Regions from separate parts of the Variovorax sp. 10N432 genome, predicted to be linked through region 3. Evidence: predicted binding sites of a transcription regulator. Region 3 holds the regulator's gene; each other region holds the start of a gene.
What was found. Region 3 encodes FNR, which switches genes on or off when oxygen is low (the NO sensors DNR and NnrR bind a similar motif). Its sites were predicted from a motif close to TTGATNNNNATCAA; they were not measured.
Positions count from the first base shown of each region.

Region 1: a site for FNR is predicted at 2,715-2,728, ahead of AC1DF3_RS12410 (phenylacetic acid degradation protein PaaY). Genes of this name have one in related genera too.
Region 2: a site for FNR is predicted at 2,635-2,648, ahead of AC1DF3_RS32160 (universal stress protein). Genes of this name have one in related genera too.

Region 1 is NZ_JBFTHX010000008.1:182,182-186,979, reverse strand. Features, by position in the region: gene paaK (phenylacetate--CoA ligase PaaK) at 1-1,312, opposite strand, end outside; gene paaI (hydroxyphenylacetyl-CoA thioesterase PaaI) at 1,348-1,794, opposite strand; gene AC1DF3_RS12415 (enoyl-CoA hydratase-related protein) at 1,812-2,612, opposite strand; gene AC1DF3_RS12410 (phenylacetic acid degradation protein PaaY) at 2,786-3,388, shown strand; gene AC1DF3_RS12405 (succinylglutamate desuccinylase/aspartoacylase family protein) at 3,366-4,376, opposite strand; gene AC1DF3_RS12400 (hypothetical protein) at 4,458-4,721, shown strand; gene rpe (ribulose-phosphate 3-epimerase) at 4,711-4,798, opposite strand, start outside.
Region 2 is NZ_JBFTHX010000047.1:27,968-32,765, reverse strand. Features, by position in the region: gene AC1DF3_RS32175 (universal stress protein) at 1-594, shown strand, start outside; gene AC1DF3_RS32170 (trypsin-like peptidase domain-containing protein) at 603-2,045, opposite strand; gene AC1DF3_RS32165 (flavodoxin family protein) at 2,049-2,576, opposite strand; gene AC1DF3_RS32160 (universal stress protein) at 2,780-3,601, shown strand; gene AC1DF3_RS32155 (phosphoketolase family protein) at 3,615-4,798, shown strand, end outside.
Region 3 is NZ_JBFTHX010000002.1:100,262-105,059, forward strand. Features, by position in the region: gene ccoG (cytochrome c oxidase accessory protein CcoG) at 1-1,024, shown strand, start outside; gene AC1DF3_RS02720 (FixH family protein) at 1,050-1,334, shown strand; gene AC1DF3_RS02725 (hypothetical protein) at 1,337-1,582, shown strand; gene fnr (fumarate/nitrate reduction transcriptional regulator Fnr) at 1,563-2,279, opposite strand; gene hemN (oxygen-independent coproporphyrinogen III oxidase) at 2,404-3,819, shown strand; gene AC1DF3_RS02740 (sulfite exporter TauE/SafE family protein) at 3,839-4,549, shown strand; gene AC1DF3_RS02745 (bifunctional acetate--CoA ligase family protein/GNAT family N-acetyltransferase) at 4,568-4,798, opposite strand, start outside.

The DNA of each region.
Region 1 (4,798 bases), on a different contig from region 3:
GTCGCTGGTCGACGACGCGCCGGGCCTTGCCGGTCAGCGTGCGTTCGATGGTGTCGGGGGTGAGCACGTTGACCGTGGTCGAGATGCCCACCAGGGTCTTGATGCGCTGCTGCAGCCATTGCGTGATCTCGCGCAGCTCGGCGGCATCGGTGCCCGCCGCGGCCTGCGGCTGCAGCTCGCACTGCACCACGACCGTGTCGAGCAGGCCGTCGCGCGCCACGTTGATCTGGTACTGGCCCGAGAGCTTGGCGTGCTGCAGCACGATCTCCTCGATCTGGGTCGGGAAGACATTGACGCCGCGGATGATCAGCATGTCGTCGGAGCGGCCGACGATCTTGCCCATGCGACGGAACGAGCGCGCGGTGGGCGGCAAGAGGCGCGTGAGGTCGCGCGTGCGGTAGCGGATGATCGGCAGCGCTTCCTTGGTGAGCGAGGTGAAGACCAGCTCGCCCTCCGAGCCGTCGGGCAGCACTTCGCCGGTCTCGGGGTCGACGATCTCGGGGTAGAAGTGGTCTTCCCAGACCACCGGACCGTCCTTGCTCTCGATGCATTCGCTGGCGACACCCGGGCCCATGACCTCCGACAGGCCGTAGATGTCGACCGCATCGATGCCGGCCTTGCCTTCGATCTCGCGCCGCATGGCCTCGGTCCAGGGCTCGGCACCGAAGATGCCGACCTTGAGCGAACTCTCGCGCGGGTCCAGCCCCTGGCGCACGAACTCCTCGATGATCACCTGCATGTAGCTCGGCGTGACCATGATCAGGTCGGGCCGGAAGTCGCGGATCAGCTGCACCTGCTTCTCGGTCTGGCCGCCCGACATCGGGATCACGGTGCAGCCCGCGCGCTCGGCGCCGTAGTGGGCCCCGAGGCCGCCGGTGAACAGTCCGTAGCCATAGGCCACGTGGATGATGTCGCCACGGCGCCCGCCCGCGGCGCGGATCGAGCGCGCCACCAGGTCGGCCCAGCGGTCGATGTCGCCCTGCGTGTAGCCGACCACGGTCGGCTTGCCGGTGGTGCCCGACGAGGCATGGATGCGCGCCACCTGCTCGCGCGGCACCGCGAACATGCCGAAGGGGTAGTTGTCGCGCAGGTCCTTCTTGGCCGTGAACGGAAACTTCGCGAGGTCGCTCAGCTGCTTCAGGTCGGACGGATGAACGCCCTTGGCATCGAAGGCCTGGCGGTAGTGCGGCACGTTGTCGTAGGCGTGCTGCAGGGTCCAGCGCAGGCGCTGGAGCTGCAGCGCCTGGATCTCGTCGCGGCTGGCGGTCTCGATGGCGTCGAGGTCGCCGGGCTGGGGTTGCTTGACGGGCATGTGGTGTCTCCTCTGGCGGTTCGGTCGGCGGCGTGTCAGTCAGCGACCGCCGGCTTGCCCTTGATGGTGTAGGAGCGGCCGCGGAACATCGCGATGCGCTCGCCGTGCTGGTTGGTGATCTCGCTGTCGTAGACGCCGGTGCGGCCGGCCTTCGACAGCTCGAAGCTGCGGGCCGTGAGCACGTCGCCCTCGCGCGCCGGCGCCACCAGGTCGATCGAGAAGCCCGAAGCCACCGTCAGTTCGTTGTACGAGTTGCAGGCGTAGGCAAAGGCGGTGTCGGCCAGCGCCGCCAGGAAGCCGCCGTGGCAGGTGGCGTGGCCGTTGAGCATGTGGCCCTGCACCGTCATCGTGACCGTGGCCTGGCCCGGCGCGACCTCGGTCACGTCGATGCCCAGGCCGCGCACGGCGGGATCGTTGGCGTACATGCGCTCGCGGACCCGTTCGGCGGTCTGCTGGGGGGTGCGGTCGGAGGTGTCGGGCATGTCTGTGGGGCTTGCGTTCATCGGTCGGTGAAGACGGGGGCGCGCTTGGCGCCGAAGGCGGCCACGCCCTCGAGGTAGTCGTGGGCGCTGCCGAGCTGCGACTGCAGCGCGGCTTCCATGTCGAGCGCCTGGTCGAGCGTGAGCGCCTGCGCGCCGTCGATCGCGGCGCGGGTCGCGGCCAGCGCCTTCGCGGGCATCGCGGCCAGCCGCTGGGCGAGCTTGGCGGATTCGTCGGCCAGGGCAGCGTCGTCCACGCATTTCCAGATCAGGCCGATGCGCTCGGCCTCGGCCGCGGGCAGCTTGTCGCCCAGCATCGCCAGGCCCAGCGCACGGGCGCGGCCGACGATGCGCGGCAGCAGCCAAGTGCCGCCGGTGTCGGGCACCAGCCCGATCTTGGCGAAAGCCTGGATGAAGCTGGCCGACTGCCCGGCCAGCACGAAGTCGCAGTTCAGCGCCAGGTTGGCGCCCGCGCCTGCCGCCACGCCGTTGACCGCGGCGATCACCGGCACCGGCATCGACTTGAGGCGCTGCACCAGCGGCTTGTAGAGCGTGTTGATTGCCAGCGCGAGGTCCTTGGGCGGCTCGCCCGGCGCTGCGGGCGCGACCATCGGGTCGGCCAGGTCCTGGCCGGCACAGAAGCCGCGGCCGGCGCCGGTCAGCACCACGCAGCGCACTTCGGGGTTGGCGGCAGCGGCGTCGAGCCCCGCGCGCAGTGCCTGGTGCATGCCTTCGGTGAAGCTGTTGAGGGCGGCGGGCCGGTTCAAGGTCAGCGTCAGGACCGGACCCTGCTGGGTCGCGAGGACGAGGGAGTCGGACAAGCTGTGTCTCCTGTCTGGGTTCTTGGCGTGGGGCTGGGGGTCTTGACCGGCGTCAAAGTATCGTTGACCGACCGGTCGGTTAATCATAGGATCGGAAAAAGATTGACGCAAGTCAAAAGTGCCAAGGGATAACCCTTAGGGCCTGTTCCTCATTCAAACAACGGAGATTCGCGATGCCTTGTTATTCCATCGAAGGCGTGGTGCCGGTCATCGACCCGAGCGCCTACGTGCACCCCACCGCGGTCCTGATCGGCGACGTGATCGTCGGCCCCGACTGCTATGTCGGGCCCTGCGCCGTGCTGCGCGGCGATTTCGGCCGCATCGTCCTGGAGCGCGGCTCGAACGTGCAGGACACCTGCGTGGTCCACGGCTTCCCGGCGCAGGACACGGTGGTCGAGGAAAACGGCCACATCGGCCACGGCGCGGTGCTGCACAGCTGCATCGTGCGGCGCGATGCGCTGGTGGGCATGAACGCGGTGGTGATGGACGAGGCGGAGATCGGCGAGGCCTCGATCGTCGCCGCCTGCGCCTTCGTGCCGGCCGGCCGCAAGATCCCGCCGCGCTCGCTGGCCGCCGGCATGCCGGCCAAGGTGATGCGCGCCCTCAGCGACCAGGAAGTGGCCTGGAAGCTCGAAGGCACCCGCACCTACCAGGCGCTGACCTTGCGCAGCCTGGCCAGCATGCAGGAAGTGGCGGCCCTGACCGCGGTCGAGCCCGAGCGGCCGCGCGTGGCGGCGCCGGACGTCAAGCCGCTCATCGCGACGAAGCGCGGCTGAGGGCTGGCGCGGGCCGGGTCAGGTCGCGGTCGCTCTCGACCGCGAAATAGAACCACTCGGTCCCCGGCAAGGCCTCGGCATTCGGGAACACGATGAACCCGTCGCGTTCGGCGTGCAGCATGCTGCCGTCCTCGCGCACGCCGATCGGCTCGCCCCGCGCCACGGGGTCGAAGGTGGCCCACTCGCGGACGAACTGGTCTTCGGCGTGCAGCCGGTCCACCACGCTGACCAGCCGCAGCAGCGAAGGCGCCCGCGGAGGCGCCGCCGCCGGGTCGGGCTCGATCATGCCCAGCAGCCGCAAGGTCGAAAGGATCGCCCGCCGGGCCACGTCGGGCGCCGCCGGGTCCTGGTGCTGGCCGCATTCGAGCGTCACGCCGTAGCCGCCGCGGCTGCGCATGTATTCGTTGGTGCCCCAGCCGAAGGCCAGCGCCGCCTCGTCGGCGGCCTGCCCGCGCTGCGCCAGCCCGGCCGCATAGATGTCGAGCCAGCCCTCGACCACCCGGGGCGTGCCGAGGTGCAGCGCCAGCTGCCCTTCCTCGAAGGCGCGCGCGAACGGCTCGAGCGGCCCTTGGTTGTCGCGCGGCCCGATCATCGCGAAGGCCTCGCCCTCGCTCTGGAACGAATGCAGGTCGAGCAGCACTTCGTGGCGATCGAGCAGCGGGCACAGCAGGTCGGTGATGCGGGCCTCGTAGTCGGCCGGCTCGGCGCCCGGCGTGGTCGGACGGAACAGGCGGTTGAGGTTGCGCTCGCCCTCGCGCCGCAGCAGCCGCCGCGCCAGCGGATTGGCGACCGGCACCAGGGTCAGCTGGCCGCGCAGAAGCTGGAGCGAACCGTCATCCAGCGCGGCCACGACGCGCTCGATGCCGGCGGTGCCGCAGGTCTCGTCGCCGTGCACCCCGCCGAGGACGATCAGCCGCGGCCCCGGCTGCAGGCTGGCGTAGCCATGGATGCGAAGGAGGTCGGTGGAAGCGGTCATTTCGCTGCCCATCCTACAGGCCCGCGTAGGCCGGTCCTACCGCGTTCTCCCCCGTAGCGTGAGACAAACGCAGGCACCAGACAGGAGCAAGCGATGGCCACGAAGAACAATCCCGCGAAGACCGATGCCCAGGGTTCGAAGGATGCGGGAGGAGGCAATACCCAGGTCGAGCAGGAGGGCGAATCGGCGCCGCGCCTGCCGCACGAGCACGACCAGTCGTCCGACAGCCAGAAAAGCGCCGACGGCGCCCCGCCGCGCGTCGGCCGCCAGGCGCACGAGGACCTCGAGCGCGGCCTGGTCGACACCGACAAGGGCCCGGTGACCGACCGGGTCTACAACGACAAGCTCAAGCCTTGACGGCGGTGGCGAGTTGATCGCGCATCGCCCGCACCACGCCCGCATAGTCCTTGGCATTGAAGATCGCGCTGCCCGCC
Region 2 (4,798 bases), on a different contig from region 3:
GGTGCGCCGTCGATATCGTCCGAGGTTCGCCTGGTGGATCAACCCTCGGTCGATGCGGTCGTCCTGCACGGACGCACCAGCGACCTGGTCGTCGTCGGCCAGTCCCAGCCTGGCGACACGGACACGACGACGGCCCGCGACCTGCCGGAGCAGGTCGTCCTGCATGCGGGCCGCCCGGTGCTGGTGCTGCCTCGCGCGAAGTGCGCTCGCGAACTCGGCAAGAACGTGCTGGTGGCGTGGGACGGCAGCCGCGAGGCCGCCATCGCATTGCGCGATGCGCTGCCGCTGCTCTCGAAGGCCGCCAGCGTTGCGCTGGTGTCGTGGCGCGCAGGCGCCGCGCCGGTCGACGACAGCGACCTGCGGATCCCTCAGATCCTTGCCTGGCTCCGGCGACACGGCATCGAGGCGAAGGCCGTCCAGCATGTGGCTTCCGAGGGACTCGCCGATGCGCTGCTGTCGCATGCCGCGCAGAAGCAAGCGGGATTGGTCGTGATGGGCGGCTACGGCCACACCCGCATCCGCGAGCTGGTGCTGGGCAGTGTGACGCGAGGGGTCTTCGAGCGCATGGATGTGCCGATCCTGATGGCGCATTGAATGCCGCGCTATGGCATGGCCGGTGCCACAGGCAGTTGAACCGCCACATAGGCCAGCCGCCGATCGCGCATGACGAGCAGGGCGAGGGTCTGGCCGGGCGGTGTGTTCGACAGGGTGCGGCTGAAGTCCGCGACGCGGTTCATCGGCGCGTCGTTGACCGCCACGATGAGGTCGCCCGCACGAATGCCCTCGCTGCGTGCCAGCCCGGCGGCGTCGCGCACCATCAGGCCGCCCTCGACGCCCAGCTGGCGGTATTGCGCGGGGCTCAGTTCGCCCAAGGTCAGCCCGACGCCGTCACCCCAATCCGGCGCGAGCCCGGAGGGCAGCGCGGTTCTTTGCGCTCGATGCTGGGCGAGCGTCACCGAAATCGTCTGCCTGGCGCCATGCCGCCAGACGTCGAGATCGACCCGGCTGCCGGGGCGGTCCTTGGCGACCCGCTGCAACAGATCGGTGAAGTGCCCGATGGCCACGCCGTCGTACGCCGTGACGACATCGCCTCGGCGCAGGCCGGCGCGGGCGGCGGGACCGGCGCCGTCGATCCGCACCACCAGCGCTCCGAACGGTTTCCCGGCAAGGCCGAAGGAACGCGCCAGCGCCGGCGTGACTTCCTGGAATTCGGCGCCCATCTCCGCCCGCCGGACTTCCCCGTTTGCCCGCAGCTGCTTGGCGACCTCGGCCGCCAGGTTGATCGGCACCGCGAAGGACAAGCCCATGTAGCCGCCGCTGCCGCTGTAGATCAACGAGTTGATGGCGACCACTTCGCCGCGGCTGTTGAAGAGCGGACTGCCCGAACTGCCGGGATTGATGGCCACGTCCGTCTGGATGAAAGGGATTTCCCCGGCGCCGCCGATGAGGCGGTTCACGGCGCTCACCACGCCGGCTGTCACGCTGCCCTGGAAACCGAAGGGCGCTCCGATCGCCGCGACCCAGTCGCCGGGCGCGAGTCGCGAGGAGTCCCCGAGGGCTGCCGGCGTCAGGCCGGTCGCTTCGATGACCAGCAAGCCGACGTCCGAACGCGGGTCGGTGCCGAGCACCCGGGCCTGGAAGCGCCTTCCGTCGTCGAGCCGCACCTGGGCTTCGTCGACGCCGGCGATCACGTGGGCGCTGGTCAGGATCACGCCGTCGCTGCTGAGGATGACGCCGGACGCGAGATCGCGAATCTGGCTGATGCGCGCGCTCGTGGGAAGCGGCCAGGCGAGCCTGTCGGCGAAGTCGCTCTCCGGAGCGAACTCGAGCTCGCCGTCTCCGGGGCTTTCATCGCGCCCGATCCGGAGCGTGCTGATCTCGACGACGCTGGCGCTGCGGCTCGCCACGAGGGACGAGAACGAAGGGGTCGAGCGCCAACGCAGCGCGATCGGTCCGGTCGTCATCGCCGGATCGGAGCTGCAGGCACCCAGCAGGCAGGTGAGACCCACCGCGGCCGCGCCCCATCCGATGGGAGCGGGCTTCACGCTTCAGACCGCCTGCGGCGACAAGGTCGCAGGACGCACCACCGACTTCGAGTCCTTCGCCGCCCTGACTGCCGTACCGAAGGCCTCCAGCCGGGCGGCGTAGCTGCCGTCATCGACCTCGCGCTGGGTGAAGCTGGCGCTCAGCAGAGGCGCCTTGCCGACCCGCTGGGCGATCTCGGCGGCGGCGTTGGGCGCGCCCTGGCCTCCCATGACCGATATCACGGCCATATCGGGCATGTGATCCCGCCGCTTGGCCACGAAGCTGCGCATCGGCCCGGCCAGTTGCAGCGCCCAGATGGGCGACACCAGCACCACCGCGTCGAAGTCGCGCGGCAGCGGGCCGTCGTAGCCGATGTCCGGCCGGAGCTTGAACAGCGATTCGACCACGCAGCGCAGGCTGCCGAGCACGCCTCGGCGAGGCCGCGCGTCCACGATCTCCGCCATGGGCCAGCCTTGCTGGCGGCACAAGAGCTCGGCCACCCGGCGCGATGTGCCGGTGTAGGAATAGAAAACCACGAGGACTTTGCTCATCGACCTCTCCGCTTGGTACATCGAGCCACCAATATAGAAACAGCGAGTCGCCGCGGACTTGCGCTGAATCAAGGCGGATGGAAGACGGACGCAAGGAAAAGTCGCTTCGCGCCGTCGGCGCCTGGTTTGACGCCGCGCAAGGGCGGCCGGGCTCGCGCGCGATAACTTGGGTCATTCGTTCACCGCCGTCCACGGAGCGCCTCATGCAGACACCCAAGTCCATCCTTCTTCATCTCGACAGTTCGCCGCGCACCGCGGAGCGCGTCGAGCTCGCGCGTCAGGTCGCCGAGGCCTTCGAGGCCGATGTGACCGCCCAGCCGTGCACCCTGTCGGCACTGCTGCGCTATCCCTATGCACTGGAAGCCGCGGCCGAGGCGGTGGCGATCATGCAGTCGCTCGATCGGGATTCGCGCGACAAGGCGCATGCGACCTTCACGCGCGCCGCCGCAGGGTCGCCGCGCCTGCACTGGACCGAGCCGATGGCCGACGCGCCGTGGGCCTTCGCCCGTCGGGCCCTCTATGCCGACCTGCTGATCCTCGGGCAGCCCGACCCGGATGATCCCAATGCGGGAGAGCTGCCATCGGATTTCGTCTCCAGCGTGCTGGTCGAGAGCGGCCGCCCTGCGCTGCTGGTGCCGTATGCGGGGCCGGTCGGCACGATCGGCCGGCGGGTGCTGATCGGGTGGAAGGAGACGGCCGAGGCCGCGCGCGCAGTGTCCGCCGCCTTGCCCTGGCTCGCTCGTGCGCAGGCCGTGCAGGCGATCAGCTATGGCGAGGATGCCGATGCCTCCTTGCGGAGCCTGCATGCCTATCTCAAGGCGCAGGGGGTCGAAACAGAGGTGCACTCGGGCGGCCCGGAGGAGGGCGAGGCCGGCGAGAAGCTTCTCTCGGCAGCCGCCGACATGAGCGCGGACCTGCTCGTGATGGGCTGCTACGGCCACAGCCGGGCGCGCGAGTGGGTGCTCGGCGGCGCCACCCGGTCGCTGCTGCGATCGATGACCCTGCCCGTGCTGATGTCGCATTGAAGCGAGCGCGACCATGACGCTTCCCGCCCATCCGCGTTCGCAGCCCGAGGACTTCGCCCTGCTCGACGCCTGGTGGCGCGCCGCGAACTACATCTCGGCCGGGCAGATCTACCTGACCGGCAACCCGTTGCTGAGCGAGCCGCTGTCGTTGGCGCACATCAAGCCGCGCCTGCTCGGCCACTGGGGCACGACGCCAGGGCTGAACTTCATCTACGCCCACATGAACCGCGCGATCAAGGCGAGGGATCTCGACGCGATCTTCATTGCCGGCCCCGGGCACGGCGGGCCCGGCGTGGTGGCCAACAGCTGGCTCGAAGGGACCTACAGCGAGGTGTATCCGGCCATCGGTCGCGACGCCGACGGCTTGCGGCGGCTGTTCACGCAGTTCTCGTTTCCGGGCGGCATATCGAGCCATGCAGGTCCGGAAACCCCGGGCTCCCTCCACGAAGGCGGCGAACTGGGGTACTCGCTGCTGCACGCCTACGGCGCCGTCTTCGACAACCCCGACCTGCTGGCCTGCTGCGTGGTCGGCGACGGCGAGGCCGAGACCGGCCCGCTGGCGGCGAGCTGGCATTCCAACAAGTTCCTGAATCCGGCGAGCGACGGCGCGGTGCTGCCCATCCTGCACCTCAATGGCTACAAGATCGCCGGCCCGACGGTGCTCGCCAGAATCGGCGATGAAGAACTGACTCTGCTGTTGCGCGGCTACGGCTACGAGCCCCGGATCGTCGCGGGCCACGAGCCCGGACTGATGCATCGGTTGATGGCCGGCGCGCTCGACGCGTCGCTCGACGCGATCCGTGCGATCCAGGACGAAGCCCGCTGCGATGGCTTCGGCCGCCGTCATCGCTGGCCGATGATCGTGCTGCGATCGCCAAAGGGCTGGACCGGCCCGCGCGAGGTCGATGGCGTGCCGGTCGAGGGAACGCAGCGCGCGCACCAGGTGCCCTTGAGCGGCTTTGCGGACCACCCTGCGCACGTGGGGCTGCTGGAAGACTGGCTGCGCAGCTACCGTCCCGAGGAGCTGTTCGACGCCGACGGCAGGCTGCTCTCCGAACTCGCCGAACTGGCGCCCGTCGGCCCGCGCCGGATGAGTGCCAATCCGCATGCCAACGGCGGCTTGTTGCTCAAGGACCTGCGCATGCCCGACTTCCGGCGCTACGCCGTGGCGGTGCCCGCCCCCGGCGCGGCCACCGC
Region 3 (4,798 bases):
GGGCAGCCGCATCGCGCGCATGCGGCTCGACAGCGGCGATTTCTCGGCCGAGAAGCTGGTCAAGAAGTGGTTCAAGCACGTGGTCTGGATATCGATCGGCCTGTGGACCGGCTTCACCTTCGTCGGCTACTTCACGCCGATCCGCGAACTGGCCATGGAATTCCTGCAGACCCGGATGGGCTCCTGGGAAGTCTTCTGGGTGCTGTTCTACGGCTTCGCCACCTACGGCAACGCTGGCTTCATGCGCGAGCAGGTGTGCAAGTACATGTGCCCCTATGCGCGCTTCCAGAGCGCGATGTTCGACCGCGACACGCTCATCGTGAGCTACGACACGGCACGCGGCGAACCGCGTGGCGTGCCGGCCAAGGGTCGGGCGGCCGCTGCCGCATCGGAGTTCGGCCATTGCATCGACTGCAAGCTGTGCGTCCAGGTCTGCCCGACCGGCATCGACATCCGCCAGGGGCTGCAGTACGAATGCATCGGCTGCGGCCTGTGCGTCGATGCCTGCAACATCGTGATGGACAAGATGTCGACCCCGCGCGGCCTGATCCGCTACGCCACGCAGAACAGCATGGCCGGGCGCTGGACGCCGCGCCAGGTGCTGCGCCGCGTTCTGCGGCCGCGGGTGCTGGTCTACACCGCGGTGCTCGGCGCGCTGTGCATCGGCCTGCTGGCGAGCCTGGTGACGCGCACGCCGCTGAAGGTCGACGTGGTGCGCGACCGCGCCTCGCTGGCCCGCATCGTCGAGGGCGGCCAGCTCGAGAACGTCTACCGCCTGCAGATCATGAACGCCACCGAGCAGGTGCAGCGCTACCGGATCGAAGCCAGCGGCCTCGAGGGTCTGCACGTGTCCTCGGAGCCGGTGGTCGAGGTCGCGCCGGCGCAGTCGCGCTGGGTGGCGGTGCGGCTGCAGCTGCCCTACGGTGCGGCGACGGCCGGTTCCCACAAGGTGTATTTCGACGTTCGAGCGGAGGGCGGCCAGGGCAGCGTGTCCGAGAAGGCCGTGTTCCTGGTCCCGCGATGAAATCCAGGCCCCAAGGAGGCAGAAGATGACCGACAAGAGCAGCCATGACGAAGCGACGCGTCCCTGTCCACCCTGGTGGCGCTTCGGGCTGGTGTGGATGGTGATCGGCGGGCCGGGCCTGGTGGTGATCGCGAGTTTCGCCACCTTGTGGCTGGCCCTGCGCACGCCCGACCCGGTGGTCGACGAGGACTACTACCGCAAGGGCGTGGAGATCAACCGCACGCTGGCCGACAAGAAGCTCATGCCGGCGGTGGCCGGGCGCAACCACGCGGCCACCCCGAGCGCCGACGTGCCGTCGCCGAGGCGCTGAACATGCAGGCGCAACGCTGGATGTGGATACTCTGGCCGGCATTCCTGCTGGCCTGCGCGCTCGAGGTGCTGGTGTTCGCACTGGTCGATCCGGGCGACCTCAACTGGCGCGGCGAGGCGTTGGGCGCCTCTCGCCAGGCGGTCTACACGGCCGGGTTCTTTGCCTTCTGGCTGCTGGCCACGGCGGCGGGCGCCTTGACGCTGCTGCTGGCCCGGCCGGCGGCCGAGCTCAACAGCCCGGCGGATTGACGATGCGGCGCAGCGCCTCGGGATCGAGGATGCGCACGTTGCGCTGCTCGACCTCGACCATGCCGTCGGCCGCGAACTTCGACATCGTCCGGCTCACGGTCTCGAGCTTGAGGCCGAGGTAGCTGCCGATTTCCTCGCGCGTCATGCGCAGCACCAGCTCGGAGCGCGAGAAGCCGCGCGCATGCAGCCGCTGCACCAGGTTCAGCAGGAAGGCCGCCAGCCGCTCCTCGGCCCGCATGCTGCCGAGCAGCAGCATCACGCCATGCTCGCGGACGATCTCGCGGCTCATGATCTGGTGCACGTGGCGCTGCAGCGCCGTCACCTCGCGCGACAGTTCCTCGATGCGCTCGAAGGGCATCACGCAGACCTCGGAGTCTTCGAGGGCGACGGCGTCGCAGGTGTGCTGGTCGTTGACGATGCCGTCGAGGCCGATGATCTCGCCGGCCATCTGGAAGCCCGTGACCTGGTCGCGCCCGTCCTCGCTGGTGACCCGGGTCTTGAAGACCCCGGTGCGGATCGCATAGAGCGAGGTGAAGGGCTCACCATTGCGAAACAGCGTCTCGCGCCGCTTGATCTTGCGCCGCGTGGCGACCAGGTCGTCGAGGCGCTGCAGCTCCCCGGGCGCCAGTCCGACCGGCATGCACAGCTCGCGCAGGTTGCAGTTGGAACAGGCGACCTTGATATTTTCGGGCTTCATTGATGCAGTCGGGGTCATGCGGGGATTGTCCGTGGGGGGGTGGGCCGGATGCTTGATGCAGGTCAAGGTTTGCGGATCGCGACGGCGGCATAGTGACACACCGAAGCCCATGCCTGCGTCCGCGATGCCTCCCGTCTCCGCTCCAGCCCTCACGCCGCCCATCGTGGTGCCCGCGCCGTCCGTGCTGCAGCGGTTCGACTGCGCCGGGCCGCGCTACACCTCCTACCCGACCGCGGACCGCTTCGTCGACGCCTTCACGGCCGAGGACTATGCCCAGACGCTCGAACAGCGCGGCAGCACCGGCGCCAGCGCGCGGGCGCTGTCGCTCTACGTGCATATCCCGTTCTGCGAATCGCTCTGCTACTACTGCGCCTGCAACAAGATCGTGACCCGCCACAAGAGCAAGGGGCGCGAGTACCTGGACTACCTGGCGCGCGAGATCGCTCTGCAGGTCGAGCGGCTCGGCCGCGGCGCCGTGGTCCGCCAGCTGCATCTCGGCGGCGGCACGCCGACCTTTCTCGACGATGCCGGCCTGCGGACGCTGATGGGCATGCTGCGCGAGGCCTTCACCTTGTCGCCGGACGGCGAGCATTCGATCGAGATCGACCCGCGCACCGTCGACCGCGAACGCCTGGTGACCCTGGCCGCGCTGGGCTTCAACCGGCTGAGCTTCGGCGTCCAGGATTTCGACCCCGACGTGCAGAAGGCGGTGCACCGGATCCAGCCGGCCGGGCAGGTGTTCGACCTGATGGCGACGGCCCGCGGGCTGGGCTTCGATTCGGTCAACGTCGACCTGATCTACGGGCTGCCGCGCCAGAGCGCGGCCTCCTTCGACCGCACGCTGGCCCAGGTCTGCGCGCTGCGGCCCGACCGCATCGCGCTCTATGCCTATGCCCACCTGCCCGAGCGCTTCAAGGCCCAGCGCCGCATCGCGACCGAGGCGTTGCCCGATGCGGCGGCCAAGGTCGAGATGCTGTCGCGCTCTATCGCCGCGTTCACCGAGGCCGGCTACGTCTACATCGGCATGGACCATTTCGCGCTGCCCGGCGACGCGCTGGCGGTGGCCAAGCGGCAGGGCCGGCTGCACCGCAACTTCCAGGGCTACAGCACCCAGCCGGACTGCGACCTGGTGGCGCTGGGCGTGTCGGCGATCGGCCGGGTCGGCGCCACCTACAGCCAGAACGCCAAGACGCTCGAGGAGTACTACGACCTGCTCGACCAGGGCCGGCTGCCGGTGGTGCGCGGCCTGGCGCTGACCCGCGACGACGTGCTGCGGCGCACCGTGATCATGGCGATCATGTGCCAGGGCCGGGTCGATTTCGAGACCATCGGCTCGGCCCACCTGGTCGATTTCGAGCGCTGCTTCGCGGCCGAGCTCGAAGCGCTGGCGCCGCTCGAGGCGCAGGGCCTGGTGGTGGTCGGCGATCGCCACCTCGAGGTCACGCCGCTGGGCTGGTTCTTCGTCCGCGCCATCGCCATGGTGTTCGACCGCTACCTGCAGGCTGACCGCAACCGCACGCGCTTCTCGCGCATCGTGTGATGAGCCCGCACGCTCCCCCATGCAGTCCGCCCTGCTCGCCACCGCATTCGTGATGGGGCTGGCCGGCGGGCCGCACTGCGTCGCGATGTGCGGCGCGGCCTGCGCCGGCGTGATCCGCATCGTGCGGGCACCGGCGGGCGGCGTCGCCGCGCTGCAGTCCCCGGGCCGCTCGCTGCCGGCGGGCGCCTTGTTCCACGTGGGCCGGGTGGCCGGCTATGCGGCCGCCGGGGCGGTGGCGGCCGCCGCTGCCCAGGGCCTGGCGCTGGCGGGCCAGCAGGTCAGCGCGCTGCGCCCGGCCTGGCTGCTGCTGCATGTGTTCGTGCTGGCGTGGGGCCTGCTGCTGGCCGCCTCGGGCCGGCAGCCCGCCTGGGCGCACCGCTTCGGGCGCTGGGCGTCGGCGCGGCTGCAGCCCATGACCCGCAGCCCCTTCGGCGTGCTGGCGGCCGGCGCGCTCTGGGTCGCGCTGCCCTGCGGCCTGCTGTACTCGGCGCTGATGCTGGCGGCCCTGGGCAACGGCGTGCTCGAAGGCGCGGCCGTCATGGCGCTGTTCGCGGCCGGCAGCGCGCTGTCGCTGCTGCTGGCGCCCTGGCTGTGGCAGCGCCTGCGGTCGGGCGCCGGCATCCTGTCGCAGCAGTGGGGCACGCGGCTGGCGGGCGCGATGCTCGCGGCGGTGGCGCTGCAGGCGCTCTGGCTCGACCTCGCGCACCAGGTCGAGGCCTGGTGCCGCTGAGCGAGGGGCCCGTGCCGCTCAGGCGGCGGGCGGCGGCGGTTCCAGGTTCAGGGCCACGTGCAACACGTCGGCGGAATCCTCCAGGCTGGGCACGCGCTCGAAGCCCAGCGCCCGCGACAGCTTCAGCATGCGGGTGTTCTCGCGCAGGATCATGCCGACCAGGCGCCGGGTGCCGCGGCTGCGGGCGTGCGCGATCAGCTGCTCGAACAGCATCCGGCCGAGGCCGCCGCCCTTGAGGTCGGAGCGCAC